DNA from 4 places in the Vagococcus sp. 211 genome. Region 2 is predicted to be linked to each of the others. Evidence: riboswitches for the same ligand, from Rfam matches in the RefSeq annotation. Region 2 holds a riboswitch; each other region holds the start of a gene.
The links. A riboswitch is a leader RNA that binds a small molecule or an ion and turns the genes downstream of it on or off. The one in region 2 is predicted to bind thiamine pyrophosphate.

Region 1: linked by a shared signal. The riboswitch ahead of ACVWM0_RS08460 (ECF transporter S component) and the one ahead of thiT (energy-coupled thiamine transporter ThiT) in region 2 are both predicted to bind thiamine pyrophosphate.
Region 3: linked by a shared signal. The riboswitch ahead of ACVWM0_RS04965 (ABC transporter permease) and the one ahead of thiT (energy-coupled thiamine transporter ThiT) in region 2 are both predicted to bind thiamine pyrophosphate.
Region 4: linked by a shared signal. The riboswitch ahead of ACVWM0_RS08470 (acetylornithine deacetylase) and the one ahead of thiT (energy-coupled thiamine transporter ThiT) in region 2 are both predicted to bind thiamine pyrophosphate.

Annotation. Positions count from the first base shown of each region.
Region 1 is NZ_CM150475.1:1,750,831-1,758,900, forward strand. It holds gene ACVWM0_RS08420 (MucBP domain-containing protein) at 1-515, opposite strand, end outside; gene thiD (bifunctional hydroxymethylpyrimidine kinase/phosphomethylpyrimidine kinase) at 708-1,538, opposite strand; gene thiE (thiamine phosphate synthase) at 1,528-2,175, opposite strand; gene thiM (hydroxyethylthiazole kinase) at 2,175-3,017, opposite strand; gene thiW (energy coupling factor transporter S component ThiW) at 2,971-3,537, opposite strand; gene tenA (thiaminase II) at 3,518-4,204, opposite strand; gene ACVWM0_RS08450 (CbiQ family ECF transporter T component) at 4,216-4,872, opposite strand; gene ACVWM0_RS08455 (ABC transporter ATP-binding protein) at 4,844-6,241, opposite strand; gene ACVWM0_RS08460 (ECF transporter S component) at 6,241-6,810, opposite strand; TPP riboswitch at 6,980-7,069, opposite strand; gene ACVWM0_RS08465 (DUF4767 domain-containing protein) at 7,393-8,070, opposite strand, start outside.
Region 2 is NZ_CM150475.1:161,399-169,468, reverse strand. It holds gene mutS (DNA mismatch repair protein MutS) at 1-1,508, opposite strand, end outside; gene ACVWM0_RS00925 (YlbF family regulator) at 1,520-1,897, opposite strand; gene ACVWM0_RS00920 (TIGR00282 family metallophosphoesterase) at 1,916-2,716, opposite strand; gene ACVWM0_RS00915 (NAD-dependent epimerase/dehydratase family protein) at 2,894-3,523, shown strand; gene coaB (phosphopantothenate--cysteine ligase) at 3,543-4,295, shown strand; gene ACVWM0_RS00905 (phosphopantothenoylcysteine decarboxylase) at 4,313-4,864, shown strand; gene ACVWM0_RS00900 (ECF transporter S component) at 4,866-5,498, shown strand; gene ACVWM0_RS00895 (hypothetical protein) at 5,557-5,742, shown strand; gene thiT (energy-coupled thiamine transporter ThiT) at 5,818-6,375, opposite strand; TPP riboswitch at 6,432-6,533, opposite strand; gene ACVWM0_RS00885 (DUF5052 family protein) at 6,614-7,228, opposite strand; gene ACVWM0_RS00880 (YibE/F family protein) at 7,378-8,070, shown strand, end outside.
Region 3 is NZ_CM150475.1:988,074-996,143, forward strand. It holds gene ACVWM0_RS04930 (VOC family protein) at 1-234, opposite strand, end outside; gene ACVWM0_RS04935 (hypothetical protein) at 329-946, opposite strand; gene ACVWM0_RS04940 (FtsW/RodA/SpoVE family cell cycle protein) at 1,011-2,213, opposite strand; gene ACVWM0_RS04945 (MFS transporter) at 2,439-3,596, shown strand; gene ACVWM0_RS04950 (TatD family hydrolase) at 3,617-4,345, opposite strand; gene ACVWM0_RS04955 (ABC transporter ATP-binding protein) at 4,349-5,080, opposite strand; gene ACVWM0_RS04960 (ABC transporter substrate-binding protein) at 5,082-6,089, opposite strand; gene ACVWM0_RS04965 (ABC transporter permease) at 6,076-6,834, opposite strand; TPP riboswitch at 6,891-6,995, opposite strand; gene ACVWM0_RS04970 (helix-turn-helix domain-containing protein) at 7,069-8,070, shown strand, end outside.
Region 4 is NZ_CM150475.1:1,759,113-1,767,182, reverse strand. It holds gene ACVWM0_RS08495 (ABC transporter permease) at 1-1,514, shown strand, start outside; gene ACVWM0_RS08490 (DUF5105 domain-containing protein) at 1,618-2,316, shown strand; gene ACVWM0_RS08485 (uracil-xanthine permease family protein) at 2,358-3,674, opposite strand; gene guaD (guanine deaminase) at 3,677-5,005, opposite strand; gene ACVWM0_RS08475 (HNH endonuclease) at 5,316-6,485, shown strand; TPP riboswitch at 6,546-6,650, shown strand; gene ACVWM0_RS08470 (acetylornithine deacetylase) at 6,743-8,020, shown strand.

The DNA.
Region 1 (8,070 bases), 670 kb from region 2:
TTTGTATTTTTTATCTTATCCAACGAATGAGTCATTCCATCAAGTAGCGGCGTGTGCCCACCAAGTGTCATCTCATTAATTGCATCTAAAGCTAACGAATAATCATTTGTATAATCAGCAATAGTCTTAACCGACACATCATAAAGTACTTTCCCGTCTTGGTAACCCGGCCCTCTAAAAGCAGATACTCCTACACGTTCCCTCGTACTATCTAACGTCCCTAAAAAATTGGTTATCGCTTCTTTTGTCTTATCCATACTATCTGTATCACGCATCGATCCCGACGCATCTATTAATAACTCGTAATCAACTTTTTCTTTCACCAACTCACCTTGTTTGGCTTTTAAAGTGATTTTCTTTTCTTCTCTTACATCTGTTTTCTCTATTGTTTTTTCACTTTTACTCACGTCATTGTCGGAACAAAACGCCTTATCATTAGCTAAAGCCGTCACAGGCATTAACAAATAACTAAGCAACATAATAAAACTAACCAAACCAACACTTTTCTTTTTCATTATTATCTCCCTTTTCTTACACTTTCGCTGTTAATTGTCAGAATCTTTACACAGCTAGTTAATAATAATTTATTAGTATTATATTTGTCAATTTTAAATACCATACCTTATCATTTGTTCTATTTAACAATCTTTTAAATAAAAAATAGATAGACTAGATTTTCATCTATCCTACCTATTACTTTTAAAATATTAATATTCCTTTTCTATTGTGATCGTGTTTGACAGTTCTGCCCAATGATTCGTTGGACCATGCCCATTTCCGACAAACAATTCATCTTCAATCGCTCCTTGAATGAACTGCTTACCAATCAAGATAGCTTCTTTCACTGAGGTTCCTTTTGCTAGTTCCGCTGCAATACAGGATGAAAAGGTATCCCCTGTTCCATGAGTCTTAATCGTGTCTATTCTAGGAGAGTTCAACCAATAAGACTCTCCAGATTCCAGTAAGACAAAATCTTTTGCCATCTGACTTTCTAAATGTCCACCTTTAATAATCACATGGTTAACCCCTAATTTTTGTAAATCATATGCTGCTTTTTGCATATCCTCTGTTGTTTCAACAGGGTATCCTACTAAGACTTCTGCCTCTGGTAAATTAGGTGTCACAATGTAGGCTAGTGGTAATAACTTAGTTTGAATGCTTTCGATGGCATCTTCTTGAAGCAACGCATGCCCACCCTTAGCAATCATGACAGGATCAACTACTACGGGACCAAAGTCCACTTTCTTAAGATTATCCACCACACATAAAACATGCTCATTATCGGCTAGCATGCCTGTTTTCGCCGCTTTAATCTTAAAATCCGCTGCGAGTGAAGCAAATTGATCATCAATAAACTCACAGGGAACAGGAAAACTATTTTGAACCCCTAAGGTATTTTGAGCCGTCAGTGCCACAACGATGTTCATACCAAATGCTTTACGTGCCTGAAAAGTCTTTAAATCCGCTTGTATGCCTGCCCCGCCACCAGAATCAATCCCAGCAATGGTCACAACTTGAGGAGTACTATTAATTGTCATCTCTGTTTCCTCCCTTTAGTTCGAGCATGTTTCTTTTCAGTGCTCTTACTTTACTTGGAATATCATCTGCTTTCATAATCTCACTAACCACGGAAATCCCTTCAATACCAGTGCCTTTTAAGGTCATCATGTTATCCTCTGTGATACCACCAATCCCCACTGTTGGCAGTTGGGTGGTTTCAATAATTTGTGACAGTGCATCAAGAGACGTGATTTGAGTGGTCACTTTGGTAGTTGTCGGATAAATCGCTCCCACACCTAGATAATCAGCCCCTTGTTCTTTTGCTTCCAAGCCGCGTGCCACCGTTTTAGCAGACACTCCTAACCATTTATCAGGTCCTAGTAACTGACGAGTCACGTCCACTGGCAACTCATCATCTCCAATGTGAACACCTGCTGCATCAACGGCTAAACAAATATCCACTCGGTCATTAATAATCAGAGGTACCTGATACTCATCCGTCACCTTTTTCACTTCTTGAGCCAGAGTATAAAAGTCTCGTGTGTTTAATTCTTTTTCTCTCAGCTGTACTAAAGTAACACCACTCTCACACGCTTGTGTCACGCGACGTAAAAACTCATCATGTGTTATTCCATCACTGTTTGTTACTAAATAAATACTTAATGCATCCTTCATCATCGAACCTCTCCTCTCACATCATCCCACCAAGGAATAGTATCGTACACATACGATAGCTCATTGAATAGATGGTATCTAAATGCTTCCATACCAACAGGTGTCGAGCAGTTAGCCAGAGCTCTTTCCCCACAAATATTGAAGTAACTCACCGCTCCAATCACCGCATCACTATCCGTATTAGTTTGACTCAGTAAAGAAGCAATCAAAGCTCCCACGATATCTCCTGTCCCTGTAATCTGGTCTAAATAAGGCACCCCATTATCTAAGTACCAAACAGAACCTCGACTTGCGACCACATCTATTTTTCCAGTGGCTAAGAAGGAAGTCTCAGGGTAATCATATGACAATAATTTTAATTGTTCTCCTAATTCAGATAACGCTTCTTTTGTCTGATCAGACACATGCCCATCTACGCCACGACCTCGACTCACTAACCCGCATAGACTACGCATCTCTGACGCATTGCCTTTCATCACAGTCGGGTGATTATCCAATAACTTTAAAGCGAGTTCTTTTCTTAAGGTTGTTGCAGATACACCCACAGCGTCCACCACAACAGGTTTATTCGTTACGACGGCATATTGACTGGCAGTCAATAACTGGGTTTCTCTTTCAATTGATAAATGTCCTAAATTCAACACCAAGCCTCCAGTTTGACGAAATAATTCGTCAAATTCACGTGGGTCATCTGCCATTATCGGTTTACTGTTCACATACAATAAGGCATTAGCCATGCTTTCACAGGTTATTTCATTGGTGATACACTGAATCAAAGGGGACGCTTTAAAATAGTTATTTGGAACTTCCGTTAGAAAGGGATGTATTCTCAACTCTTGCATAATGATTTCCTCCTAGGAACCAAGCCTGAACTTGTTTAAATATGGTAATATTTTGTAACTTCAATAGCGCGAGATAACCAATGACTGAACCAGAAATGGCTCCGCCAAAAAAGCGAGGCGTATAAATAAACCAGTACATGCCCTGGGCACTACCTGTGAACCAAACCATAATCGGATAAGATAATAACGATCCGACTAACCCTGTTCCAAGAATTTCCCCAGCCATAGCCCACGGGACACTCTTACCGAATTTGTACCCAACACCTGCTAAAAAGGCTCCAAATACAGCCCCCGTCAAAGCAAGAGGAGGAATACCTAGCAATACCATTCTAAGCACACCACAAATCAATGCCATCAAAGTACCATATAGAGGCCCCATTAAAACAACGCCAATCACATTCATTACACTAGACATCGGTGCCATCCCCTCTATCCTAAATAAAGGAGACAAAACCACGTCTAGAGCAATCATTAAAGCTAGCATAATTAACTTTCTTAGTTTAGTTGTTTGGTTTGACATGCGTATCACCTTCTGGCCATGTTTGTAATGTATAAGCCATGTCCCAGAACAAGTATTCCATGCGAGCACTAATCACAAATGCCTGAACCATTTGTTCTCTTTCTTCTTCACTGGAAGCATCATACAAACGGTTCAACACATCACATTGGTGTTGTACTTCTTTAGCTGACTCTTCCCCTGAATACGTTTCAATCCACGCTTGATATAAAGGCTTTGGTGAACCAGATTCAATCAATCCTGTCCCAATTTCTTGATACAGCCAAGCACAAGGTAGTAATCCTGCTACGGCGCTGTTTACTGTACCATCAAGTAATTGTCGGTACATATGCGAGACATAATTATAGGCTGTCGGAGCAATTTCAGTGTTCGCTATTTCTTCATCCGTAATAGCCAATTCTTTGAAAAATCCTTCTCTAATAGAAATTTCACCTTCAGCTAAATGTTGCGCTCCTAAAAGTAACATCTCTTTCACTTCAGCATCTTCTGTTTGTTCTGCAATTAAAACGTGCAGTTTGCTAAAATGTTCTAAGTAATATCTATCTTGAATTAAATAATATCTAAATTCATCTGCCCCCAACGTCCCATCGGTCAAACCTGTAATGAACGGGTGCGTAAAACTTCCTTCCCAATGTGGTACTGTTTGTTGCCTTGCTTTTTCTGTAAACATGTCCATTCCTCCTAATATGATATGAATAATAAGCTATTACCTATAATAAAAATAACTAGAGAAGCCCCAATGTAACTGAGAGGTGTTGTGAATATTTTTGATGGCTGTCTTACGGCGCCATCATCGAATCCTCTTGAAAACATGGCCTCTGTGTATTGATCTCGCCAATTAAAAGCGACAAAAATCGTTTTTAAATACAATAAAGGTGAAAAAGCAGTCAACCTTTTCCCCCGTAAAAGACTGGCATCCTTCAAGTCCACGACTTCCCGTTTAATATCCGGTAGCGCATGAAGTACGACTAAGATGCCATAAACAAAACTCGTTGGAACCCCGCGCTGCTCTAACACAAGAAGTAACTCTTCTAAATCAATACCAAACGCAAACATCATACCCAGGGCCGCAAAGGCAAAAGTCCGGCTAAATAACAGCCACGCATCATCACTCCCTGAACCATGCACCATTACCGACCAGTACGTAGATAACGCAGGGATTAAAGGCAATAAAAACAAACCTGCTAAGCCGATCCAGCGTTTATGAAAGATTAGGTACAACACACTAAGTACGACGATAAAAAGATTCAACCTAAGTGATTTGGTAAAAGAGATTTCTAAGGTAAGCACCATGAGTAACACGGTTAAACTAAGCGTATTGGTTCGCACAACGTTCATTCGCAAGAGCCTCCTTTACCTGATTGTATCCCTCTAACACAAGTTGCTTGTTTTTTAATTCAACATGATGATCACTTCGGCCGGATAAAGGGGCTAACCGGTGAGAGACAATAATAAAGTCTTGTTCCTTTGACTTCTCCTCTATCCAGTCCATAAATAAAGCACTCGCTCTTTCATCTAGTCCTGTAAAAGGCTCATCTAACAGCAATACTTGACAGTCTAGACTCATCATCGTCGTTAATTGCATCATTTTTTTCTGACCTTCACTCAGATGAAACAAGCTACCTTCTAGCTTATCCAATAAACCAAGCTTGCCTAATACATCGTGTTGTTTTTTTTGTTGTTCCTCTGTTAAAAGACAATTATAGTTCAACTCTTCTTTAGGAGTTAATGTCACAAATTGTTTTGAGGCATCTTGCACTGCTAAAGTTAAATCTCGGTACAATTTTTTTCCTTTTTTCATACGCTGACCATTAAGAAACATTTTGCCTTGATACTTTTGTTGCTGAACCACGGTTTTTAGCAAAGTCGACTTACCTGTTCCATTATCACCTGTGAGGGTCGTGATTCCTTTATTAAAAGACCAATCTATTGGATCTAACAATACCCTTTTCCCTCGTTTATACCCCACTTGACTAAAGTCAATAAATGATTGCTTTGAAGCTTGCGTTTTCCATAAAACGGGTGTCGACTCTTGACGTAATAGACTCATCTCTTCAGGCACTAGTGCAGTAGGAGTAAGAGTCACTACTTGGTCCACTATCCCATCATAATGAGTGAGATCATGGTCACACACAATAATTGTTTTCCCCATATTCCGTAAATCACCTAACAAGTCAATCAATTCATGTCGAGACCTGGGATCGATACTTGCAAAGGGTTCGTCTAGTAAAAAGACAGGCGCATCCATTGCTAGTAAAACCGTTAAAGACGCACGTTGTTTTTCCCCACCTGATAAGGTCACTAAATCTCTGTCTAATAAATGATTCGATTGAAGGACATCCACGGCTCTTATTAACCGCTCTTGTACCGCTTCATAACCTAACCCAATATTTTCTAAAGCAAAAGTAATCTCTCTACGCAACGTCCGCATGGTGAATTGCTGATTAGGATTCTGAAACACCATCCCAATTAACCCTGCCTTCTCTGCAATACTACGAGTCCCTTGGGCTTTACCCTTAATCAAAACATCTCCCTCATACTCTAAAGGAGCAAAGCCTGCCATAATGCGTAATAAGGTTGATTTACCGCTGCCACTATCGCCTCTAAGTAAACTCAAGCTACCTTCTTCAAAACCGTAATCAATGTGTGTAAAAATGGACCGTTCTCCTCGTTTAAAGGAAACATTATCTAACACTAATAGTGACATTAGCTTGCCACCGCAAGTCGTTGTACTCGGTTATATCCTTTCATGATAAGAGAAACCATCGCAACGCCAAAGAACATCACAGACAAGAGTCTCACTACAAATAGTGACAGAATCATCCCAAATCCAAAGGTTCCGTAACCGAATTTGAAAAACTCATAACCAAAACTCAAGACAGTTGTACCAATCGCACCATAAACAAGAGGAACGATATCAAAACGTTTGTATTTTGTCACCATAAAACCAAGCTCTGTACCTAATCCTTGAAAGAAACCTGATATTAATACGCCAGGTCCAAAATACGAACCGTATAACATTTCAGCCAATGCTGCTAACAATTCCCCTAAAAGAGAGCTACCTTTTTTCGGAATAAGGATCCCGGCCATTGGTGCCGCCATCGTCCACATACCGAATAAAATTTCATTCGCAAAAGGAGCCAGTCCTAAGGGTGTTAATGCAGCGCTCAATATGGCATATAAAAATCCTGCTCCCATAAAGACACCACCGAATAAAAATGCGATAAATGCTAATAAAACAACATCCTGAACTGACCACTTGTTACTATTGTTCATACAAAAAAGCCTCCTTTTTATTCCTAAATTAGAAACAAAAGAAGGCTCAGCTCAACAAAATTTATCTAGACTCGTCCAATTTCTCCATAAAAAAAACCCTTCCATAAATAATATGGTTGGGCGTTAAGTTTACAGAATCAAATGAACAAGATAAACTCTTATTCTTTAATAATCATTGAATACATTTCTCTTCGCCAGTACTAACTGGAGCAGATTCAATGGGTATTATCTCAGCTTTTACGCACCCCAAATGTTACTAATATTAAGTTGTGACCAAAGTATAGCATGCTTTCTTTTTTTTAACTAGGGTAAAAATAATTTCAATTAAATAACGGATTATTAAAAAAACAAAGGAAGTAAAGAGAATCAACCAACAATCTATGTAAGCGTTATTATAAAATGTTATAATAAAGGTGCGATTTAAATTTATTATTCATCGTTCAATACTCTTATCGATTTAGCTATTACCATGACATTTACCTAAAATAAATAGGCACTTTTAAAACCTTATAGAGCAAACCATAGCTACCTATTGAGTGTTATGCCATACCTCTTATTTCTAGCTAAAATTAACTTTTATCTTCAGCTATCAGCAATGACAATTTGAGCAAACCCTTCTTTTAATTGTCCGTTTTGAGTTTCTTGAAAAGATAACTCTCCGTCTTCTGCCCCATCTACTAGCCATACAAGCGGCTTACCTTGATGAAGGACAAACAAATAAACATGTTGTTCTGAACTAATAACATCTCCGTAAACAGACACCAATTGATAGTCGCCTACGCCATTTTCAGACCATTCTAACGTTATCACATCACCCTCTGTTACCATTTCTAAAGAACCATCAAGCAATTCTTTTGGTAACCTAGTTCCACCCAACATCACAGATTGAGTCTCTGTGTATTCCTGGTAGGATTGGCCCATGCTTTCACCCCAATCATTCATAAAACTATGTAATGCTTGCTTCTTATTCCCATCCCATTTTCCTTCACTCGCCTTCCCTAATGTTTCTTCTACATCAGGAAACTCTGATGCCTTCTTCTCATCTTCTTCATGTTTGAGTGCAAGCACCGCTTTTTTGTGAGTCAAAGCTGATTTAGATAGATAGTTAGAACCAAATTCATACCCCATAACCTCTTCATACAACGCCAATGCCTCCACGTAATTGCCAGAGTCTTCTTCCGTTTTCGCCAGCATAAATGCTTCCATTTGTTGTTGATAGTCTTTTCCTAAATTACGTTTCGTTTTATACTCTGAAGCTCT
Region 2 (8,070 bases):
GTTTCAATTTCTTTTAACTCAGGCGTAATATAGCGTTCAGCGTTTGCTAACGTTTGTTTTCTTTCGTAGCGACCTTCTGGAAGAGAGCCTATATTACTTTTTGTCACTTCGATGAAATAACCAAATACTCGGTTAAATTTGATTTTAAGTGTTTTAATTCCTGTGGCTTCTCGTTCTTTACTTTCTAGTTCCGCAATCCATTTTTTCCCATTTTTCATAGCATCTCTGTACGTGTCCAACTGGTCGTTGTAACCATCTGATATGACGTTACCTTCTGTAATACTCAATGGGGCTTCTTCATTAATGGCAGATTCTATTAAGGCCACTAACTCTTCCATAGGTAGTAAGTTTTCTAATAAATCTTGCCACTGTCCCTCATCTATCCCGATTAAAATCTGTCTCATCCCAGGTATTTGTTCTAAGGATACTTTTAGTTGTAGCAAGTCGCGACCATTCACATTACCAAATGCTACTTTAGCGGCTAATCGCTCTAAATCGTACACTCTTTTCAAATTCTCTTTGATGTCCATCCGTTCAAAATAAGCGCCTAGTAAACTTTCAATCATGTTTTGTCTGGCTTCAATTTGTTTCATTTGAATTAAAGGACGGTCTAACCATTGTTTTAATAGCCTACCCCCCATAGCAGTTTGGGTTTCATCCAATAACCATAGAAGCGTCCCTTTTTTGTCTTTGCTACGGATGGATTGAATCAATTCTAAATTGTATTTAGAATAATAATCCATTTTCAAAAAATGTTTGGGTTCATATACTTCTGCTTGTTGCATGTGACCTAAGCTTCTTTTTTGAGTCTCAGATAAATAAGAGAGCAAGGTTAGTGTTCCTTTTACTAATAAAGGTTCTGCTAACTCTTCTACTAAGAAATTGAGCTCTGAATGATTGAGTATGTCAGACTGCTCTGATATCAAAATAGCCTGTTGCTCAAATTGCTCTGCTAAGGTGTCAGAAATAGGTGTTCCAAGAACAATTTCTTTGGTTTGTAAGCTACTACACTCATTCATAACACTTTCTTCATCGAATAACACACTGGTTTTCAATTCCCCTGTGCTTAAATCAGCGTAAGCAAAACCATATTGCCCATCCTCAATCACTAATCCTGTTAGGTAGTTATTGGTCTTGGCTTCGACTTCTTTTCCTTCCATGACGGTTCCTGGGGTCACTAACTGGACAACTTCTCGCTTAACCATGCCTTTGGTTGTCTTAGGGTCTTCCACTTGTTCACAAATAGCAACTTTGTACCCTCGCTCAACGAGATTATCGATGTAACCTCTTGCCGCATGATGGGGAATACCACACATAGGAATTGGGTCATCCGCATTCCGATTGCGACTAGTCAATGTTAATTCTAATAATTGAGCTGCTTTTTCAGCATCATCATAAAACATTTCATAAAAATCACCTAAACGATAAAACAAAAAGGCGTCAGGGTATTGTGCCTTAATGCCTAGATATTGCTCCATCATCGGGGTGTGTTTGGTTTTTTGAGGCACAGTATCACTCCTTATCTATCTAACCTATTATCTAAATCCTCATTAACACTTTTTTCTAGCTTACCTGTCATATATTGTACCAATTCATTGGCTTCTATCAGTCGCTCACGAAACGTAACTACTAAAGGATGTTCATCAAATTCTTTTTGCAAGTCATTGGCCGCTTTTACTGCCTCTTGCTCAGCAATTGGCTTATCGTAATGAGCGAATTGAACCGCATCTTTTTGCAGTTGTTTAATGTCCTCTACCATTTTTGTTAGTCCTTCATGAGACCCGATTTGAGCTTCTATGGCTTGATAATCCTTAATAACGGGATGTTGATTCAATAATTCTAGAAACTGGTTAAGAGACGTTTGTACTGCTTTTGTATACACATCAGGACGTTCCATTCTTTTCACCTCTTCTTTTTAATCACGAAATGGTCGATCTGGATTAATCATATGCGCTTCTATTTTTTTAGCTTTACCTGTGGTGTCGTCTATATCAATGACACAATACGACAACAACTCTCGTCCCTCTTCCACCACTTCAAAGCGGTGAGGTAAGGCTGTTATAAATTTGTCAATCACAGCGGGTCTTTGCATCCCTAAAATACCATCATAAGGACCCGTCATTCCTACATCTGATAGATAAGCCGTTCCTCCTGGTAATATACGAGCATCATTGGTTTGCACATGAGTATGTGTGCCCACAATCGCGGATACTCGCCCATCCACATACCATCCCATGGCTTGTTTTTCACTGGTTACTTCTCCATGAAAATCAATAAAGATATGATTCGTTCTCTCACGCGCTTCTTCGATTAATTCATCAATCACCGTAAAAGGATCATCTATAGCTGTCATAAAGACTCTCGCCTGTAAGTTAATCACAGCGATTTCCAATTGATTCACCTTAATAAAGACCATGCCTTGTCCCGGTGTCGTTGCCACTGGGAAATTAGCTGGTCGTACCAGTTTTTTAGCATCATCTATAAAGTCCATGATTTGATGATTGTCCCACGCATGGTTCCCTAGGGTCACTACATCTGCCCCGTCCTGTAACAATTTTTTGTATATTTTTTCAGTAATCCCACGACCTGCAGCAGCATTCTCTCCATTCACTACTGTCACTTGTGGACGATACTTTTTCTTTAATTTTGGTAAGTAGGTCGTAATGGCATCTCTTCCCATTGACCCTACAACATCTCCTACAAATAATACACGCATATTTTGTCCTCTTTTCTAATTAACTACTTGCTACATTCTATCAATATTTTGAGACAAATAAAAGGAAACCTCTCCAATTAGCCTCGATTCCTATCAGCATCTTGCTTCCCAATTTTTAACCGTTCTATGTTAAAATGATACACAAGATATCCAAACAACCTAAAGGAGGCGTTATCTATGAAACAACCTATCCTTATTTTCGGTGGTAGCGGTTTTATTGGTCAAGCACTTTGTAAAGAAGCTATCCAGCGAAACATTCCAGTTATTAGCATCTCAAAACACGGTAAACCCAAAGGACATGATCTATGGATGACACACCCTCTCTTAACATGGGTAACAATGGATATCTTTCGGGAATCAGAATGGCGTGACTATGTAAAAAACTGCCGTTGTTGCATTAATTTAATTGGGATTCTTTTTGAACAACCAAAAAAGGGCCTTACTTATGACAAAATGATTGTCCATAGTAACCACCTCATTGCTCAAGAAGCACAAAAACACAAAAAAAATTATCTTTTTCTATCAGCAAAAGGCGGACCTTCTGGCTATGTTAAAGCAAAAAAACAAGCAGAGCAGGAAGCGATGACTTTAACAACTACCACTATCATTATAAGATCGGGGCTTGTGGTGACAAAGCGACAACCGATAACTTATTTACAAGGGGTAGGCATTAAAGGACTCACTCACTGTCCTCTCTTAAAAAAACAAGCCAATAAGGTATATCCCACACCATTAAAGGTACTTGTACCATGTATTCTCAACCATATGGAACAACCAACCTCGTTGCTTGTTTCTGACATTCGATAATAATTAAGGAGCTTACGACATGAATATACTCATCACAGCGGGCGGTACGTCTGAAAAAATTGATCAGGTTCGTGTACTAACAAATCAAGCCACAGGGCGTCTAGGAAAAGAAATAGCTGATGCGTTCAAAAAAGAAGACGTGCACATCTACTACGTTCACGGTCCTCAAGCGGTACTACCAACAGGAGATAACGTGGAGCTAATCCCCATTCACTCTGTCAAAGAGTTATACACACAGATGGAGAAGTTACTAACAACCACGCCCGTTGATTATGTTATCCACAGTATGGCGGTGAGTGATTACCAGGCCAACCAAGCCTTAAGTGATTACGAGCTAGCTCGCACATTAGCAAAAAATCTAAAAAAACAGCCAGACTTATCAGAGGATGAATTAGTAACTGCTATTCAACAAATCCTACATAACCCGGACACATTCACGGATCAAACAGCTAAAAAAATCAGTTCCAAAGGAGAACAACTTGTCTTAATCTTAGATAAAGCACCTAAAGTCATTCAACACATCAAAAAATGGCAACCTAATACCACTCTTATTGGTTTCAAACTACTAGTGGGTGTGAAAGAAGAAGAATTGGTCCAAGTGGCAAGGGAGAGTATCATCAAAAATCAAGCCGATTTTATCCTAGCTAATGACTTAGAAAACATTACAAAGGAAGAACACCTTGGTCTACTTGTAGATACATCAGGTGTGAGACAACGCTTCACAACGAAAAAAGACATTGCTCAAGGAATCAAGCAACTTATCATCAAATAGTAAGGAGTGACATTATTATGCCAACGGTTTTACTTGGCGTATCGGCCAGTATCTCTGCCTATAAAGCAGCCGATCTGACGAGCCAACTAAAAAAACACAACATTAATGTAGAAATTATTATGACAAAAAATAGCACACAAATTATACCTGAACTTACCTTGCAAGTATTATCTAAAAACAGAGTACACACAGATGTCATGTTAGAACATAACCCTTTAGAAATTAATCACATCGATATGGTCAAAAGAGCCGATTTATTTTTAATCGCTCCTGCTTCTGCCAATATTATTGGAAAAATTGCTAACGGCATTGCAGACGACATGTTGTCTACAACAGCACTGGCTGTCCATGATATTCCAAAATGGATTGCACCAGCTATGAATACGTACATGTATCAAAACCCTGCCATGGTGGATAATTTAGCCACTCTAACACGCTACGGTTACGACATCATTGAACCAAAAGAAAGTCTTTTAGCTTGCGGGGATTACGGCAAAGGTGCCCTTGAGGATGTTTCTATCATTGTCGAAAAAATCGTGGCTTATTTTCAAGAATTAAAGGAGAAGTAACATGAAAACCAAACAGTTAACCCTAACCGCTATCTTTATAGCGATTATTATTCTTTTTTCTTTTACACCACTTGGATTCATTAATTTAGGCTTTATCAAAGCAACCTTGGTGCACGTGCCAGTGATTATCGGTTCTATTATTTTAGGGCCTCAAATCGGTGCCCTATTAGGACTCGTTTTTGGTTTAAGTAGTATGTTGATTAATACGATTACACCTTCTATCTTGTCTTTCGCCTTCTCTCCTTTTATCCCTGTTCTAGGGACAACGCAAGGGAGCTTATGGGCCATTGTTATCGCTTTGATTCCTCGTATATTAACAGGAGTCGTTCCTTACTATGTATACAAAGGACTCGTTAACCCTAAAAAAGAGGAATCGAAAAGAATCGCTTTATTTACAGCAGGAGTCACAGGGTCTTTAGTGAATACTATCCTAGTGATGAATCTCATTTTCTTTTTATTCCAAGATGCTTATGCTAGTGCTAAAGGAATCACTGTCGGGAGTGGCTTATATAAAGCCGTTCTAAGTGTCATCTTTATTAATGGTATCCCAGAAGCCATCGTGGCAGGGATTGCAACTAGTACTGTGGCTTTTGTCCTACTAAAGGTCTACTATAAAAATCAGTCTAGAGGTTGACGTATCTTCTCTTCTCACTTGGTATAATTGAGACATCAAGTGATACAGGAGGTGTGACATGAGACAATCTAGAGATTGGACCTATGTTGTAGCAATAATTGCTCTCATTTTTGGTCTGTGGCTAATTCTTCAATTGGTAAGTGGTATTCTAGCCATCATCATTAAATTATTCTTTCCTATTCTTATCCTTTTAATGGTGGTCCAAATGGTCCAACGTCACAGAAACAGGAAACCTTATCGCTGAATATAACAAACAAAAGATAGTAACAAACGACACAAAAAGAACCGATAGTCCCCCTATCGGTTCTTTTTATTTTATTTATGATGGTAACAATAACTTTTTATTTTTTTTCATGGTTAAAATAAGCAGTGCGTATGTAGCTAATCCTGTTAGTATAGCACTTGTTCCATTAATAACGAGAGAATACATCAGCGGACTTAAGCCCCACATTGCATATTTACCCCAAAATATAACACCTGCAACAACATGCCAAACATATCGGCTAATGATTCCTACCACTGTCCCCAAGCCCAAATAGAGATAAACAGAACGACTGTTAGACCTAACTGCCTCTTTTATTTTGTTAGAATACACACCTGCCATTCCGATAAAGGTGTAGGCCAATAAATATTCAATTAAAGCTTGTGATACAGTCAAAATATGGGCTTTCCCCATGACAAAATGCAGTAATCCCCACATCAATCCTGACATTAGAGCTGGCTTAGTTCCCCTTCTAAAAGCATAAACAATCAAAGGAAACATACCTATTGAAATCGAAAAACCTGGACCAAACTTTAGCGGTATAAAGGAAAGTGCCATAGATAGAGCGGCGACAATTGCTCCCTCTAACCAAATTCTATTTTTCTGTTGTGACATAAAAAAATCCCCCTTTTAATGTTTGCCGACCACACAAAAAGGGAGTAATGTCCTTGAGATTACTCCATCACAATTCCTACGAATGTACTAACAAAATCAGGTTCTAGGGTTTAGAATGTCTGAATTCAATCTCAGCTGAAGCTCCCCTTTGTGATGGTAACGGTATTTAGTTATCTATTATTCTCTCATTCATTGGTATATCTGTCAAATTAACGCGTTTATTTGTTATTAAATACCTTTATTTCAATAAATCATTGTCATAAACAGTGTAATCACACCGATAAACAAATAATCGTTTCCCATCTACTAAAAAATTAGTAGATGAGGGAACTTCTGTATCTGATATACGAATGCTATCGCCACTAAATGTCGCCAAGGGGTTACCATCTTGACTTCTAATTAAAATCGTTTTCGCTTTTCCTGTAAATTTATTTTGAAATTCATTGTACATACTATTCATCACAGGAACCGCTTTATTTTGATTATCAATGTCTACCTTTTTAGCATAATCTTCAAAGATATTATCCATTCCTTGCTCGTAGGCAATAAGAGAAGAACCCACATGAGTCATTGATTTCCCGCCTACTGTCAATGCGATAACTTTAGAATCCTTCCGAACTTCACCATCAGATCCTGTCTTATCAAATTTGGTGTCTCGCTCAATTTTGACAGATTTTCCACTGACACTATCAATAAGCTGAGAATTAGTATCATACGTTTGGACAACCATTTCTAATCCTGCAAAGTCTTGTTTAAAATCCTTCATCCAGTTAAACATATCCGTACAACCACTCAAGGTTACAATAAGGCCACCTAATAGTATGACACGGATTATTTTTTTATGTTTCGACATTTTTTAACCTCCCATATTCTTAGTTATTCCTTTTTATTGTAACACTTATCCCTAAATATACGGAAGAATAAATGACCGTTACCTCATTTGATTCTTTCCTTTTATCTGTGCTAAACTTTGATTTAATCTTAGAGAGGAGCCTTTTAACGATGAAACCTGTGTACTCATTTATAGGTGTTGGCCTCATCACTTTCTTACTTATCATCTTATACCAATCTTTCCAATACCCCAATTACTCCTTAAGTGTTGGAAAAGTGACAGACACAGAGACAATAAGTCAGGTAGATACAATGGATCAACACGGTAATCAAGATGTTTTAACCACACAACGTCTTTCTATTCTCTTATTATCAGGAGAGCATAAAGACCAACAGATTACACTCATCAATCACTATGATCAATCTCAAATTAGCACGCAACGCTATCACATAAGAGATGTTCTATTTATGGATATCAATCACACAGATTTAGCTGAATCTAGTATCATTGAAACGAAACGAGATAGCTCTTTGATTATTTTCATCCTTCTCACGGTGCTATTGATATTAGTGGTTGCCAAGCATCACGGAATCAAATTATTTCTTGTTTTTGGTATCAACGCGGGTCTACTGATAGGATTACTAATGTGGTATAAAGAAGCTAACAGCCAATTATTGCTTATTGCAAGTTTATTACTGACACCTTTGTTCATCATAGTAAGCCTTATGTTATTCAGTGGTTGGTCAGTAAAAACAAGGATTGCTATGACAGCGTCTCTTGTTACGACCTATAGTACCTTCTTTATTGGCGCTATTGTCATCACATTACTCGATCACAAAGGACTGCACTACGAATCCATGGAT
Region 3 (8,070 bases), 830 kb from region 2:
CAAATGGTATAAGCCAGTTTGTTGTTTCTTAGGCGCTGAAGGATGGAGCTGATGTAATTGAACCAAAGGTAAATTCGTCTCTTTAATGCCAAGTGTGACAGTTCCTGACTTTTCTTCTAAAGTTGATAAACCAATGATGTCCTCATAAAAATGATGCAATTCTTTTAAATTGTTAACGTTTAATATCACTAGACCTAAGTCTAAACTGTGTTGTTGTTGTAATTGTTGTCTCATATTAACCACCTCTTACTTTTTGTTAGTATAAGTATATAACTTATTTAAAGTAAGTCAAAATGATATGCATCAAAAAAAGACCTAATAAAAGGTCTTAGGTAAAAGAGATAGAGAGTTGTACGACTTGTTCATTTTGTTTGAGGGTGTCTTGATTGGCCTTATCCTCTGTGAGAGTTACTTGTGATGGGTCATAAGCCCATTGTTGTAAGATAACCGTTTGTGTTGATTTAATCGATTCATTTAATGTTTTATTGGTCATTGACCCCATTGATAACTGTTCCGAATCTTGTTGGATAATGTCTGATAATTTGAAGCTTGCTGTTGAGTTAGCACCATTGGCATCAAGTTTTAGTCTAATTTCTTGTGCCTCATCGTTAAAGAGTTCTGCCCAAGATAGCTCACCTTCAAAGTTAGTGCTGTCAGTAAATCCTAATGATACCAAGGTTTCCTCAGTTTCTAGAATACCCTTAACATAGTAATGATACTTAACAGTCACAGTATGACTTGTGGTATGAAAGAGCACTTTATTATAATCTTTCAGAAGTAGATTTGTTTGTTGAGGTTCTACGTGTTCATAACGAATTTGATTTTTTGAAGCGAGTCTTATCTGTTTCAGGTTAATATTAAAATAATTTAGCAAATATAACACGCCTAGGCTTAAAACAGCGATTAATACGAATATTTTTAAGGGATTTTTATTATTTGATAGCATGATTATCATCTCCTTCTGTTTTATTATACCCTATTATAATGAAAAAAAGCTATGATTCATTGAATCATAGCAATAGTTGTTTACTTGTAGTCTCATAGGGTTCAGGTAGATTTAATGCTTCTTCTTGCCATTTTTTTTCATTGGCACTAATATTTAACACTAAACCAACAAGGATTGACAAGGTCAATAAGTTGGATCCACCATAGCTCATAAACGGAAAGGGAACACCAGTCATAGGAATAACCCCTAAAATTCCACCTAAGTTGACAAAGACTTGGATAAGAATTGCTGACCCAACACCGATACAAACAAGTGAATTGAACGCTGATTTTGCTTGAATACCAACGGCAAAAATACGTAAGATCAAGAAGAACAGTAAGGCTAAAATAAATAAAGATTTAATTAAGCCAAGTTCTTCCATCACGATTGAAAAGATAAAATCCGTTTCTGCGACAGGTAAAAAGCCTTTTTTCTGAATACTTTGACCCAAGCCTCGACCGAACCAACCCCCATTATAGATGGCATAATAAGAGTTAATAAGCTGGAAGCCGTTGGTTAGTTGATCTTCAAAAGGATTCTTCATGACTGAGAATCGTTTGTAGATGTAATGGTATTTGCCAGGAAGTAGCATTCCGTCTTTGAACATCACCAGTTGCGTCATCACAAAAGCAAAGACAGCAGTAAAGGTAAAACCATAAACCAAGTAAAGGTAGGCAATTCCGCTTGAGGCAACTAACACTAAAAAAATCAGAGTAAGTATGGTTGCACCACCAACGTTTGGTTGGATAAAAACGAATAAAATCAGACTGCCAATAACAATAAGGGAGGCTTTGATAGAGGACTTAAAGTCTTCTTGAATACTCTCTTGCCGCTTAGCTAAAATATAGGATGTATAGATAATGGTAGTAATCATAACAAACTCAGAAGGTTGTAGACTAATAAAACCAAGATTAATCCATCTCTGAGCCCCTCCCGCAGCGAATCCCATAATCATGGTAACGCCTAACATAGCAAATGAAATAGCGATCATTATTTTTTGGAAAATGTCCGTTTGATAGATACTTAGTTTGGTTCGATAAATAATGGTAATCAGTATTAACGATATCACTAGAAACAGTGATTGTTTCGTAGCAAATGCCATGGAACTTTTACCCGATTGGACTAGTTTATAGGAACTGGCACTGAAAATCATTATAATTCCTATAAAATTCATGACCAAGTAGGGTATAAGTATTTTGAAATCAATGTACTTAAATTTGTTTTTCATATTAAAATCATATCCCCTTTGACTCATAGCTAGTTGTTCTAGCAATCACTGTTAATCATACGCAATTTCACACCGTAAATCTAGGAAAAAAGTAGTTTTTATAAAAATAATTCATCTTTTTCTTATAATTGGGAAGAAGAGACAAAATAATATAGAAAAAACTTAACTTTTGAAGGAGAAACAGGTAAAGTGGAGAGAGAAAACGAAAAAGAGAGTAGTGATAGGATGTCAGTGCAGAAAAATAAAGTGACTCCATTAGCCGTATTAGGGGTGTCTTTTCTTTTAACCACGGGAATGTCAATTAGTGGGACATTGCCTTTAATTAAAGAACAACTGGATTTAACTCAGACTCAAAGTGAGTTAATAGGAACAGTACCAAGTTTAGCGGTATTTATTTTTGTGTTATTATCAGATAGTATTTCTACAAAAATCGGGATGAAACAAACCGTATTATTAGGCCTCTTATTTGTAACAATTGGAGGAACCACCCCCTTATGGTTACCACAAACATTTACGAGTATTTTAATCGGTCGTTTAATTTTAGGTATGGGGTTTGGTTTATATAATTCATTGTCGGTGGGTTATATTAATGCCTTGTATCAAGGTAAAATGCGAGCTAAATTACTAGGATTTAGGAATTCATTTGAAGCGGTAGGGCAGATGGCTTTAACTTTTCTAGCCGGTTATTTATTACTGTTCGGGTGGGAATATGCTTATGCTATTTACTTCTTTGCTCTAATTATTGGCGCGTTCTTTTACTTTAATGTCCCTCAAGTTGAAAAAGTGACCCATGAGTCAAGTGTTAAGACAAGATTAACCCCGTTGATCATTGGGACGATTGTAGTGGCAGCAATGAACGTGATGGTGAGTATCGCCATCGCTGTGAGATACCCGACATTAGCCATTGATCTAAAAGGGGCTGGTTATAATACGAGCCAATATTTAGCTATCATGCCAATTTTAGGCATCGCTGCGGGTTTTTGTTTTGAATGGTTACAAAGAACACTTAGCCATCGCATTCTATATTTAGCTGTTATAGTAAATGTTATGTCGTGTTTATTGATTGGTTTATCTAGTCATTCTTTTGTCTTACTCGTTGTGGGATTATTAATATCAAGTATCCCTGTAGCTTGGGTGTTACCTTATATCTTTAATCACATAGATACCGTATCAGTTAACTCTAATCCCTACATGGTGACCTCGTTTATATTTGTTGGGTGTAATATTGGAGTCTTCTTATCTCCTGTGATACTTAGAGGTTTAGAACTAGTAACAGGTGTAGATAGCCTTAGATTACCTTTTGTTATCTTAAGTGGTATTTTCGCTTTAATGCTAGTCGCTTTAATGACCTATTTTAATCAAAAGAAAAAGAAGAGTGCCTAAGGCATTCTTCTTTTTTGTCTCTATCTACTTCCTTGTAACCACTGATTAAAATTAGCTTGTAATTGATAACCGATGTCTTCAGGTGATTGGTGGAAGACGTTTCCCATAATGTGTAACATGTTTTCTTGTTCTGTGATGTAGTCAACAGAAGGAGAAGCATGCACCCATTTCAGGGCTTCTAGACCGTCAGATTCCATTAATAAGCGTTCAAAAGGGACACGGGTCATTAATTCTACCAAGTAAGGCTCATTTTTGAGGCTAGGTCCAATGGTGAAGTAACAACCAAGAGCAATGTAGTCATCGAGGTAATCAAGTGTACCGTACCAATGAACAAGATATTGGTTAGGATAGTGTTGGATAGTATCTAACACTTCTTTTTCTCTCTTTTTAGTATGGAGAATGACAGGTTTTTTAGTCTGAGAGGCGTACTCTAATTGTTTTTTAAACGTCACCATTTGTGTTTCTAAAGGAACCTTGGTCCATAAATTATCTAAACCAATTTCTCCGATGAATGAGGCCTCATCTAAGGTATTTAGACACTCTTCAAAGGATAATTTGTCTGTATCCCAAGGATGAATCCCAAAGCTTAGCCTTAGGAAAGGGACATTTTTGATGAGAGCTTGATTTTCTTCCCACTCTTTTGGTGTCTGGCAATTAATCATGGCAGGAATATGATGATTCAGTAACAAGGTTAAAAGTTCTTTATTCTTGGATAGATGACAATGAGCATCAATTAAGGGTAAAGTCATTGGTCAGTCCTCCTCAACTTTGGCCAAATGTTGGTAGATAGAATACCTTAAAGGACCCTGATCCGCAAGCCACTCTCTTGTCTGTTGCGTCCCATCAAAGGATAATTCTGAGACAAAAGTACTTGGTTGATGGCCCATAATCAAGATTCTATCAGAAAGATATAAGGCTTCATCAATATCGTGAGTGACTAAAATAATGGTCTTATTTAACTGATGGCTAATAGTTTTTAACCAATCTTGTAGTTGTTGTCTTGTAAAGATATCTAGGGCCCCAAAAGGTTCATCTAGTAATAAGATGTCTCGATCAACTAAAACCGTTCTTAAAAAAGCAACACGTTGTCTCATCCCGCCTGACAGAGTAGTAGGAAGAGCGTATTTCACCTCAGTTAAGCCGAAAATAGCGAGATACTCATCGATTACTTTGGTATCAATGGGAAGGTGATGCAACGTTTGATAAAGGGTGATATTCTCATAAACGGTTTTCCAATCAAAAAGCAAATCTTCTTGAGGCATATAGGAAAAGTGATTGTTTAATCCTGTCACTATCTCTCCATCCACCGAAAAGCGGCCACCACTTGGGGTGAGGGTTCCGGATAAAATGTTGAGTAAGCTAGATTTACCACAACCGCTTGGGCCCAGTATGGAAACAAATTCTTTTTCTTTAATTGTTGTTGTCAGTTCATGAAAAATGAGACGATCTTCGTAAGTTAGTGCCAGTTGATCTAAGTGAATCACATTACTCATCCTTTGTAATAAATTGATTAGTATAAAGCGTGCTAGCAGGAATTTTTTCGCTGATTAATTCATTATCAAACATAAATTCCGTGTAGCTATTCCAAACGTCGTCTGTCATAACGCCCCATTTACTTGGTGTTGTTGCATAATGTTTAGACACGAATTCTTGGGATTTCTTTAAAAACTCTAGGTCATGGTCTGGTGCTGATTTGAATAAAATATCGGCCCCTTTGTCAGGTTCAGCTATTGCAAATTCATAGCCTTTTTTTGTTGCATCCACAAAGTCTTGGATGAGCTCGGGGTCTGTGTCGATTAATTGATCTGTTGTTAAGATAATCGGTGTATAGTAATCTAATCGACTATCAAGGGATGTTAATGGCATAAAATTCAATTCATAACCATCCATCAAAGCTTTAGTGTAATCCCATCCTTCATAAAACCATTTAATGTCAATGTTTTTACCTAAATCAGAAGCACCCACAGCAGGGTTACCAACCATTTTTAACTTTGAAACATCGGCTTTATCATTGAGCATAACAGCTTTCAATGTGGCTTCCTCACTTGCAGATTGCCAGCCAGCATACGTCTTTCCTTCGAAATCTTTAGGAGTCGTAATGTTAGCTTCTTTTAAACTCGCGAAGCCTGATGTGTTGTGTTCTAACACCGTGGCAATGGCTTTAACAGGAATTGGGTCTTTAGACGCTGCAGAGTAGGTCAAGTCTTCTTGGTAACTTAAAGCAAATTCTCCTTTATTAGCTCCTAAAAGAGCCAGGCTGGTACTATCTTGTCCTGGTTCAATAATCGTTAAATCAATGCCTTTTTCTTTATAGTAGCCTTTTTCTTTCGCTACATAGATACCTGTGTGGTTCGTATTAGGTAAATAATCAAGAATAAGGGTGACTTCTTTCAAATCTTTGTCTGTGGTTTCTTTCTTTTCATTGTTTGTGGCACAAGCCCCCAATGTTAATAAAGCCATACTACTGATAACCAACCATTTAATTTTTTTCATTTGGAATCATCCTTTTCTTAATTAGTATATAATGAATAAGTGAAACGCTTGCATTTAGAAGCAAGCTTAATGTCATAATCATAATAATTGACGCAAACACGTTGTCTAGTAGATACCCGTTTTTGGCACGAATCATATAGTACCCAAGCCCCGCTGATGCGCTGAGCCATTCTCCAACAATAGCACCACCAATACAGTAAGTAGCAGATATTTTTAAGCCAGATAGAAAGGCAGGGAAGGCTTCAGGTATTTTAACCCGTTGATAGATTTGTTTTGTTGATGCCCCGTATGTTTTTAGTAAGGTAATCTTCTTTTGATTCACATTTTTTAGGCCATCAGTAAAAGCAACTGAAATAGGAAAGAAGCACATCAGGACGACCATTAAAATTTTTGGGGTCATACCGAAACCAAACCAAATAGAAAAAATAGGTCCTAACACTAAAATAGGAATCGTTTGAGAAATAACTAAGTGGGGGTAGATGGTCCACTTAACAGGTTGAAACGCATCCATCGCAATCCCGATAACAAGAGCAAGTATGGCCGCAAGTATCAAGCCAATCAATGCTTCAGTGAGTGTCACAAGACTGTGGGTTAATAAGACATTAAATTCGGTGATTAATGATTGAAAAATCTGTGTTGGGACAGGTAAGATGTAAGCAGGGACTTTTAATAGTCTGCCAAGTAATTCCCATATGCCAACAAAAATAATTAAACTACTGGTTGGATAGATCCAACGTTTTTTCACATAGAGTCAACTCCTTAACAATAAAAAAAGACCAGGGGAGCCCTCGTCGAATGGTTGTGGTATACACAAAGTCTCCCTACGACGGTATTAACCGACAGGTTCTAAGGGTCAAAGTTATTACTTACTCTCAGGCTAACACGTAGCCTCCCCTGATCTATTCATTTATAGGTGAAGTGTAACATTAAAAAAAATGGGGGTCAATTTATTTTAACATTTAGTGAGGAGGAAGCAGTTATGACAAAGAAACATCTGTACGATATAGAGCTGATAACCATAAAGAATAACAAGAGAATTAACAACAATCGTCATTCTTTTTCACTAATTTATTCTCTCCATGGCTCGTTTGAATTAGATAAAGAAGGCACACTAGATTATCTTAATGAGGATAATTTTTATTTAATGAATCATTCTGATTCGTTAATGATTAAGAATAATAATCAGCACAATCATTTGCTTCACGTCCGTTTTTATTTTTCTGAGATAGAAAAAATCATTGCTGATGATTGGCGTCCCTTTTTTAACGATGTAAAACTTGTTTATATGGCAGAAGAAGAACGAGTGATTTTCAAAGAAAAATTTTTTCGTTTTATCTTAGATGCTTTCGAGGTAAAAGAAGCGGTACAGCCCTTTATTAGCACGAGTTATTTACTAAGTTTTTTACAATACATGAATAAAACAGCTTTGGTAGTGAATCATACTAAAGCTTACAACCTAGATATAGATAGCGGTCATCCTAAGATTCAATCCATGATAGCTCATATTGAAAAACATTACGCCAATCGCTTATCCTTAACTGATTTCGCTAAAAATGATTATGTTTCAGAGGCCTATCTGTCTCGTCTTTTTAAGGAAGAAACAGGTATTACGTTTTCACGTTTTGTGGACCAAGTTAGGTTACAACATGCGACAGCGGATTTAAGACAAACAAGTTTACCAGTAATCACAATCGCACTAAATAATGGCTTTCCTAGTGCTAAGCGTCTGACAGAAGTGTTTAAGAAAAAATACCATGTCACTCCTAATGATTACCGGAAAAAAGAAAGTGCTAAAATAAGAGGGAAACAAGAACCATTGGTAGAAGAGGAAAGTTATCATATTATCCCTCAAGAAGAAGCGGTTCAATTCATCGCTCAGTATATGTTGTCTCAAAATATCAAACAAACGGGAGCAGTCACTTCGAAGAAACATACGATTTCGGTGGAACAGGAGCAGTCAGGTTCTTTCAATAAGCCACAA
Region 4 (8,070 bases), 660 kb from region 2:
CGTTCTTTTCAAAGAGCTATTATTTTTCAACCTTATTTAACAGTTTTAAAGTATCAATTACGGCTACTTTTTTTGCTTTAGTTCTAGGTACATTGTTAGCTTACCTATTTACCATGTACCAATTTAAAGGGAAGAAAGTCTTGCAAATATTGATTATTATTGCGTCAATGTCTGCTCCTTTTGTGGGGGCATATTCATGGATACTGTTACTTGGACGTAATGGTGTCGTCACCAAATTTTTAACCAATGTGCTGCATTTTCCACAACTAGATATTTATGGCTTCTCAGGCATTGTGTTAGTGTTCAGTTTACAATTGTTCCCATTAGTTTTTTTATACGTAAATGGGGCATTTAAAAGCATTGATAATTCAGTATTAGAAGCAGCAGAAAGTATGGGAAGTCGCGGGTTTAATCGTTTCTTTAAAGTGATTTTACCGTTACTAACACCAACGCTTTTAGCAGCAGCGCTCCTTGTTTTTATGAGAGCTTTTTCTGATTTTGGTACACCTATGCTAATTGGTGAAGGATATAGAACTTTCCCTGTATTGATTTATACTCAATTTATTAGTGAGGTAGGTGGCAACGCAGCTTTTGCCTCGTCTCTAGCCATCATTGCTATTATGATTGCGTTGACTATTTTCTTAATTCAAAAGGCCTTATCGAATCATTTTAGTTTTAGTATGAATTCACTGCATCCGATTGAATCAAAAGAAATGACAAAAGGTAAAACAGCGGGAATCTACGCTATTGTTTACGGCATTGTTGGTTTGGCAATTTCACCTCAAGTGTATTTGATTTATACTTCATTCTTGAAGACATCAGGAATGGTCTTTGTTCCAGGGTATTCACTGAACAGTTACAGACAGGCTTTTGACCGAATGGGATCAGCGATTATTAACACCATTCGCATTCCTTTAATGGCCTTAGTGATTGTATTAATCTTTGCTATTTTTATTTCTTACTTAACGGTTCGAAAGAAAAATGTGTTTACTTCATTAATTGATAGTTTAAGTATGATTCCATATATCGTGCCAGGGACGGTATTAGGGATTGGGTTTATTACGTCATTTAATACAGGAATTGGCGGTACGGGTTTTCTAGCGATTACAGGAACGGCTTGGATTATGGTCATTTCTCTTTCTGTTAGACGATTACCTTACACCATACGCTCCTCTGTTGCGAGTTTGCAACAAGTGTCCCCAAGCATTGAGGAAGCGGCAGAAAGTTTAGGAAGTGGTCGGTTGAACACCTTTTTCAAGATTACAGTACCAATGATGATGTCAGGGATTATTTCAGGAGCTATTTTATCTTGGATTACGATGATTTCAGAATTATCTACGTCCATCTTGTTATATAATGTTAAGACCAGAACCATGCCGGTGGCTATCTATACAGAAGTTATTCGTGGAAATTACGGTGTCGCAGCAGCATTATCAACGATTTTAACGGCTATCACAGTCGTGTCACTATTGATTTTTATGAAGGTATCAGGTAGTGATGATATTACGTTATAGATAATTAAGAAGAAAGACAAAACAATTCCCCTTGTTTTGTCTTTTTCTTTTTATTGGGATGATTTAGTGTACAATGAAGTATAAAAATAAATGGAGGATGGTTATGAAGAAAACATTAAGTGTTGTTATCACATGTCTTGCTCTTGTTACCCTGATGGTTGGGTGTGGAGGGAAAGGTCTAAGTGGGAAAGAGGCTGCCACAGTCTTTATGGATGCAGAATTTTATGGGAAAGAAACAGAAACATACAAGGAACACTTTGGTGTGGCTATAGACAATATGGAAGAAGACATCAAAGCAGGATTAGAATTTAGTCTTGGTGGGATAGGCATTAGTGACGACGTTTTGACAAGCGTTGCTAAAGACATGATGACAGCGATTAAAGACAAAACGAGTTTTGAAGTGACGGAGACGAAAGAAGTAGGGGAAGAGACAGTTACAACTATTGCTATTAAGGGATTGGACCTAGAAGGGGTAACGACAAAAGCAACAGAGGCAAGTACAGAAGCTCTTGTATCCATCCTAAAAGACAAAGGTTTTGCTATTGATACCTTGGAGGATTTAGCTGAATTAGAAGAAGAACAAGCAACAGAAGCTATTGAAGTGATGCAAGACCCAGAGATTATGACCCAAATGTTAGATACGGTATTACCTCAATTAATGACTAATATTGAGCCTTCAAAAGAAAGTAAAAACGTAGATGTTACTTTAGTGAAACATAAAGATATCAAACATGGTTGGGAAATAAAGGATAGGGAAGCGACGATTTTACAACTTGTTTCTGTTTATCTTTCGGTTTATTAAAAAAAGAGTCGTAACCAATCATTGATTGGTTACGACTTTTTTTAATCAGGCAAGACTTTATTTAGAACAATGGCAACGATGGAAGCTGTCGCAATTGGCGAACTAAATAAGTATTGTACAAAATCGGGTAAGGTTTGAATGAAATCCTTTGGAATCAAAATTAATCCTAAAGCAACAATCATAGGGATAGAGATAATGTACATTTGTTTCTCATGAATGGGCACCTCTTTAATTACTTGCATTCCACTGGTTGCAATGATCCCACAAACAACCACAAAGACTCCGCCGATGACAGCTGAAGGAATGGAAGAAATCAGCATCGCTAATTTGCCGGAAAAACCAAAAACAATGAACCAAATACCTGCAGCACCGAAGACTTTTTTACTAGCCACGCCAGTAATCGAGATGATGCCTGCATTTGTTGAATAACCTGTAACAGGGGTAGAACCAAGTAAAGCTGATAGCATACAGCTAATCCCTTCACCAATCACCCCACGATTAATCGTTTCAGGTGTTAATTCAGAATCTGTGACTTTACTAATAGCAAACCAAGTTCCCGTGGTTTCTGCGAGTAAGACAACGTAAATAATAATCATCGTTAAGATAGCAGACAAATCAAAGTGAAGGGGTGTATGGAACAAAGCGAGTTGTGGCAATGAAAATAAAGGCGCATCACTCACAGCGCTTAAGTCTAGCACACCTAATAATTGAGAGACCACAGACCCGACAATTAACGCAATAATAACGGAAGACACACGGAAAATACGTCCTTTATCGCCTAGTTTGGTTCCCAACATAGTTAAGGTAATTAACGTCGCTGACGTGATAATCGCAATCAGTAAGTTTTGATTAATGTCCCCAGGGGCGTTAAAAATATTATCCGTTAAAGCAACGGGAATTAAAGACAGACCTACAACATAGATAATCGTTCCCCCAACAATTGGTGGAATGAAGGAATCAACGAGTTTGTGGAACATACCTGTGAGCCCTAAAAGTGTCACAAGCACCGCTCCCACCAGACTAGCACCAAGTACCGTTCCCCAACCCATATCTCCTGTTTGATTGGCAAAATAAACCCCGACGATTGCGCCAATTGGTATGAAGGAAGGCCCTTGGGCGATGGGGATTTTCATAAACAAGAAGGTTTGAATGAGCGTCCCGATACCAGCGGCTAAAAAGGTTGCTTGAATCAAACTAGAGCTACTTGCTGGGCTTAAACTTAATGCTGAAGCAATAATGAAAGGAACGACATAGACATCCATGGCAAGGACGTGTTGAATTCCTAGGAAAAGCGATTGTGGGGTAGAGATAGGCTCATCCACCCCAATGGTTAAATGTGATTCTTGTGACTGAGTCATGACTAATTGTCTCCTTTTTTACTATGAACTAGGTTTCCTTGAACCCAGACTTCTTTAATATGTTCAGGTTGTACTAAATACAGTAATTTTTGAAAAATAGCTTCTAAGGGTGTTTCTTCTTGGATAAAAGAGTGTCCTGTGCTTATTACTTGAGCATCAAAAGCATAGCCTTCAGCTAAACGTCCAATAGGAAGATCTAATGCTTCTCCCCCACCTGCTGTCGCCAGATAAAATGCTTCATTTAAGGTAAGAGAGTGTGGGGCTTCTTTTTGATCTGATAGGATACGAGAGACCATCACTGTTTGCTTGATGTTGTCATACAAACTAGGTGAAAAGCCGCCAGATATATCAGAGCCTAGTCCGACATCTACTTTAAACTCGTTGATGAGTTGTTTCACTCGTGTGATTTGGTTCCCAAAATAAACATTAGAAATAGGACAATGGGCGACGGCTGTTCCTGTTTCCGCAAAGATTTTTGCGTCAGCATCTGTTAAATGACCGCAATGAGCCATGACAGATTTGTCTCCCAATAATCCGAATTCTTGTAACATTTCTGTGTCTGTTTTACCAAATCTATCTAGCACATAGTCATGTTCCCACGTGCTTTCACTACAATGAGACTGTACGTGGACATCGTATTTAGTTGCTAATTGACCTAATCCGTACAAAGCATCATCTGTACAACTGGGAATGAAGCGAGGCGTCACAACGGGATACACCCCTTGTTTGGTCTCCATATTTAATGCCTGTACTCGTTTAATAAAGTCTTCAGTGTCTTGTAGAGCGGCATGGGTAGAGGTGTCACGGTAAAAGTCAGGATTGGCATCAGTATCATCCATCACAACTTTACCTACAAGTCCACGTTGGCCTTTTTGAGCACAAATGTGTGCTAATTGATAGCTACTCTCTTTATGGGTGGTGGCGAAATAAAGGCCAGTGGTAGTTCCTAAAGAAAGCAAAGTCTCTACTAAGTCCTCGTAAACCCGTGTGGCGAAGGTTAAGTCATCGTATTTCGCCTCTAGTGGGAAAGTGTAGTCGTTTAGCCACTGGTATAAGGGTTTATCCAGAGCAAGACCAGCCTGAGGCCACTGAGGGGCATGGATATGTAAATCAATAAAGCCTGGTAAAAGGTAATGATTATCTGGTACGACGTATAAGGTACCAGAATAGGTTGCTTGCTCTAGGATGCTAGTGTATTGAGCATCTCCAGGAGAAAGCACCTTTTCGATGGCACCTTCTTTGTTCAAACAGAACAAAGAATTCGTTAAAATAGCCACATCAGTGGGAGTAATACTAGAAAAAGCGGTTCCTTGAACAACTTTGTTAAACACGAACATTACCTTCTTTCTTGTTGTTAATATAAGTGATTATAGCAGAAAAATAAAAAAACATCTTGTTTTTATTGAAATGACATCATATTTTAATGATAATGTTCGTGTTTTATTTAATGTTTGTCATGGAATCTGAGAGAAGGAAACGGATAGTATTTGGTATATTGTGATAAGTATGAGATAGTTGTAGTAGACTTAACAGGATAGTCAGGAATTTTTCTTCCCTCTAAAAAGAGAATGACTGTCTTTTGGAACGTGAAGACAGTGCAATAAGAGTGAATAGATGAAGCGATAAAGAGGAGATGGCATTATGTCAACATTAGATGACTTAACAGGTTTAGTAGAATCGTTCAATAAACGATATACAAAAAAATATTTTGAATCACTAGAAAGAAAAAGACAGTCCTTTGTGACTGATTTTTCTGTAGAAAAAATAAAAGAAATGACGCTTGAAGAATACGCTATAGGACAAGGTAAAAAAGCGAATTTTTGTTATCGATTTGAAATCGATTTAAAGGACTTGGGAATCATGCTTGGCAGTCCCACGAGAAAGTATGGTATCTTTTTTAGTAAAGCAGAAGATGACATGCGTTCAACTGAGCGATACGAAGGTGGTAACTTTGAATTATTACGTCAGGACATCCTAACACTATTAGAGGATGGTAAAAATGAAAATTATGAAGGGATTGAACAGTCAGCTTTACATCCTTTATTTAGAAGTAAATTATTGGCTGTGTATTACCCAAAAGATTATCAATACATTTTTTCAGAAGAACACCTGGATGATTATTTAGAATGGTTTGGTCAAGACCCAACTGCATTTGATTCTATCTTATCTAAACAATTATATATGGGTCGGATAAAAGAAGACCATCCAGTCTTCTCTAAGTTTAGCCCCTTGGCGTATAGAATGTTTTTAGAAATGGCGTTATTTGATGATTCGAAATATAAACAGGAAAATGTTAATACATTACCTGGTTATCTGGAGGCAGAGGATGCCTTAGATCAACGTAGCTTGAATATTGTTATGGAAAAATTCCTAACAGATGGTAGGGAAAGAGTGTTAAGTTTCACACCGCAACCAAGCATTATTATTGAAGAAACAGAAATAGCTGGGAAAACCCATTTTGTCAGAGATCCAGAGATAGCTGAAATTGCGTTGGAAATGTCTGCTTTTAACTGTGAAATTGATCGAAAACATAAGTCTTTTGTTGCGGTTAAAACAAATAAAAATTACGTGGAAACGCATCACTTAATACCGATGTATCATCAGGAATCTTTTGAATACAGTTTAGATGTTCCAGGTAATTTAGTTATTTTGTGCCCGACATGCCATAGAACGCTACATTATGGTAAAAGTAAAGATAAAAAGGAATTAATTGACAAATTATACAATCGTCGAAAAAATTACTTGAAAAATTCTGGTATCCCTCAAACGATTGAAGAGATGTATGAACTCTATGACATCGTTGATGCGTAATACCTTGTATTATTTTCTTGAATGTTTATAGTGCTTATGACATAATACGTATAACTAAATAGTCACCACTAGGGGTGTTTTGTAAAAAAACTGAGAGAGACACAGGTCTTAACCCTTTAACTTGATCTAGTTAATACTAGCGTAAGGAAGAGGTGAAGACGTGCTGTTTTTTATTTCTATCTTTCCGCACACATTCCAACCACTTCTCAAGCTAGAAGTGGTTTTTTATTTATGTAAAAGAGAGAGGGTTGTGGAAAATGGAAAAAGGAATTGAACGATTACTAGACGAAGTTGAAGGAAGACAATCAGAGTTATTAGATCTATTGAGTACATTAGTACGATTTGAAACCCCTGCTCCACCTGCTAGGAATACAGGCGATGCCCAAGAATTTGTGGGTCATTATTTAGAAGAGTTGGGGTATGCTGTGGATAAATGGGATATCTATCCTGGAGATCCTAATGTCGTAGGCGTTAAAAAAGGGACACAATCAGATGACTACCGAAGTTTGATTATTAATGGTCACATGGATGTTGCTGAAATCAGGGAGGACGAGCAGTGGGAAACCAACCCTTTTATTCCGATTGTTAAAGAGGATGTGGTCATTGGAAGAGGGACAGCAGACATGAAAGGCGGTCTAGCAGGTGCTTTGCTTGCCTTGAAATTATTGAACGACGCTGGGCTGGAGTTGAAAGGTGATATTACCTTTCAATCTGTCATTGGAGAAGAGGTTGGAGAGGCAGGAACATTGCAGTGTTGTGAGCGAGGGTATGCCGCAGATTTTGCATTAGTCGTAGACACGAGTGATCTGCATATTCAAGGGCAGGGTGGGGTTATTACTGGGTGGATAAGGGTGAAGAACCCGCGAACGTTTCATGATGCAACACGTCGTAACATGATTCATGCTGGAGGTGGATTGAATGAAGCCAGTGCCATTGATAAAATGACTGTCCTTATGCGAGGCTTAAGAGAGTTGGAAGACTTGTGGGCTGTGACAAAAAGTTATCCTGGCTATCCTGCGGGAACAAACACGATTAATCCTGCTGTTATTGAAGGAGGCAGGCATGCTGCTTTTATTGCAGATGAATGCCGATTATGGATCACGGTTCATTTTTATCCCAATGAAACGCATGAAGAAGTAGCTAAAGAAATAGAGGAACATTTATTAAGAGTGGCTCAGGCTGATCCTTGGTTAAGAAGCCACCCACCTACTTTTGAATGGGGTGGACAATCAATGATTGAAGATCGTGGTGAGATTTTTCCTTCTTTAGAAATTGATAAAGAACATCCAGGCATCCGGTTGTTAGAAACGCAACATGAAACTATTCACAATCAAAAAGCCAGTGTAGATGTGTCTCCCTCTGTGACGGATGGTGGGTGGTTTGGACACGCTGGTATTCCCGCAGCCATCTATGGACCAGGTGATTTTTTTCATGCCCATGCTGTTAATGAGCAAGTATCAATTAAACAATTAGTCTCGTTCACTAAGACGATGTTATTGTTTGTCTATGAATGGAGCAATACGACAAAAGAATAAAGGATAACCAAATTTTTTAATCAGTCTCCTGACTCGATTGAGAAATTTGG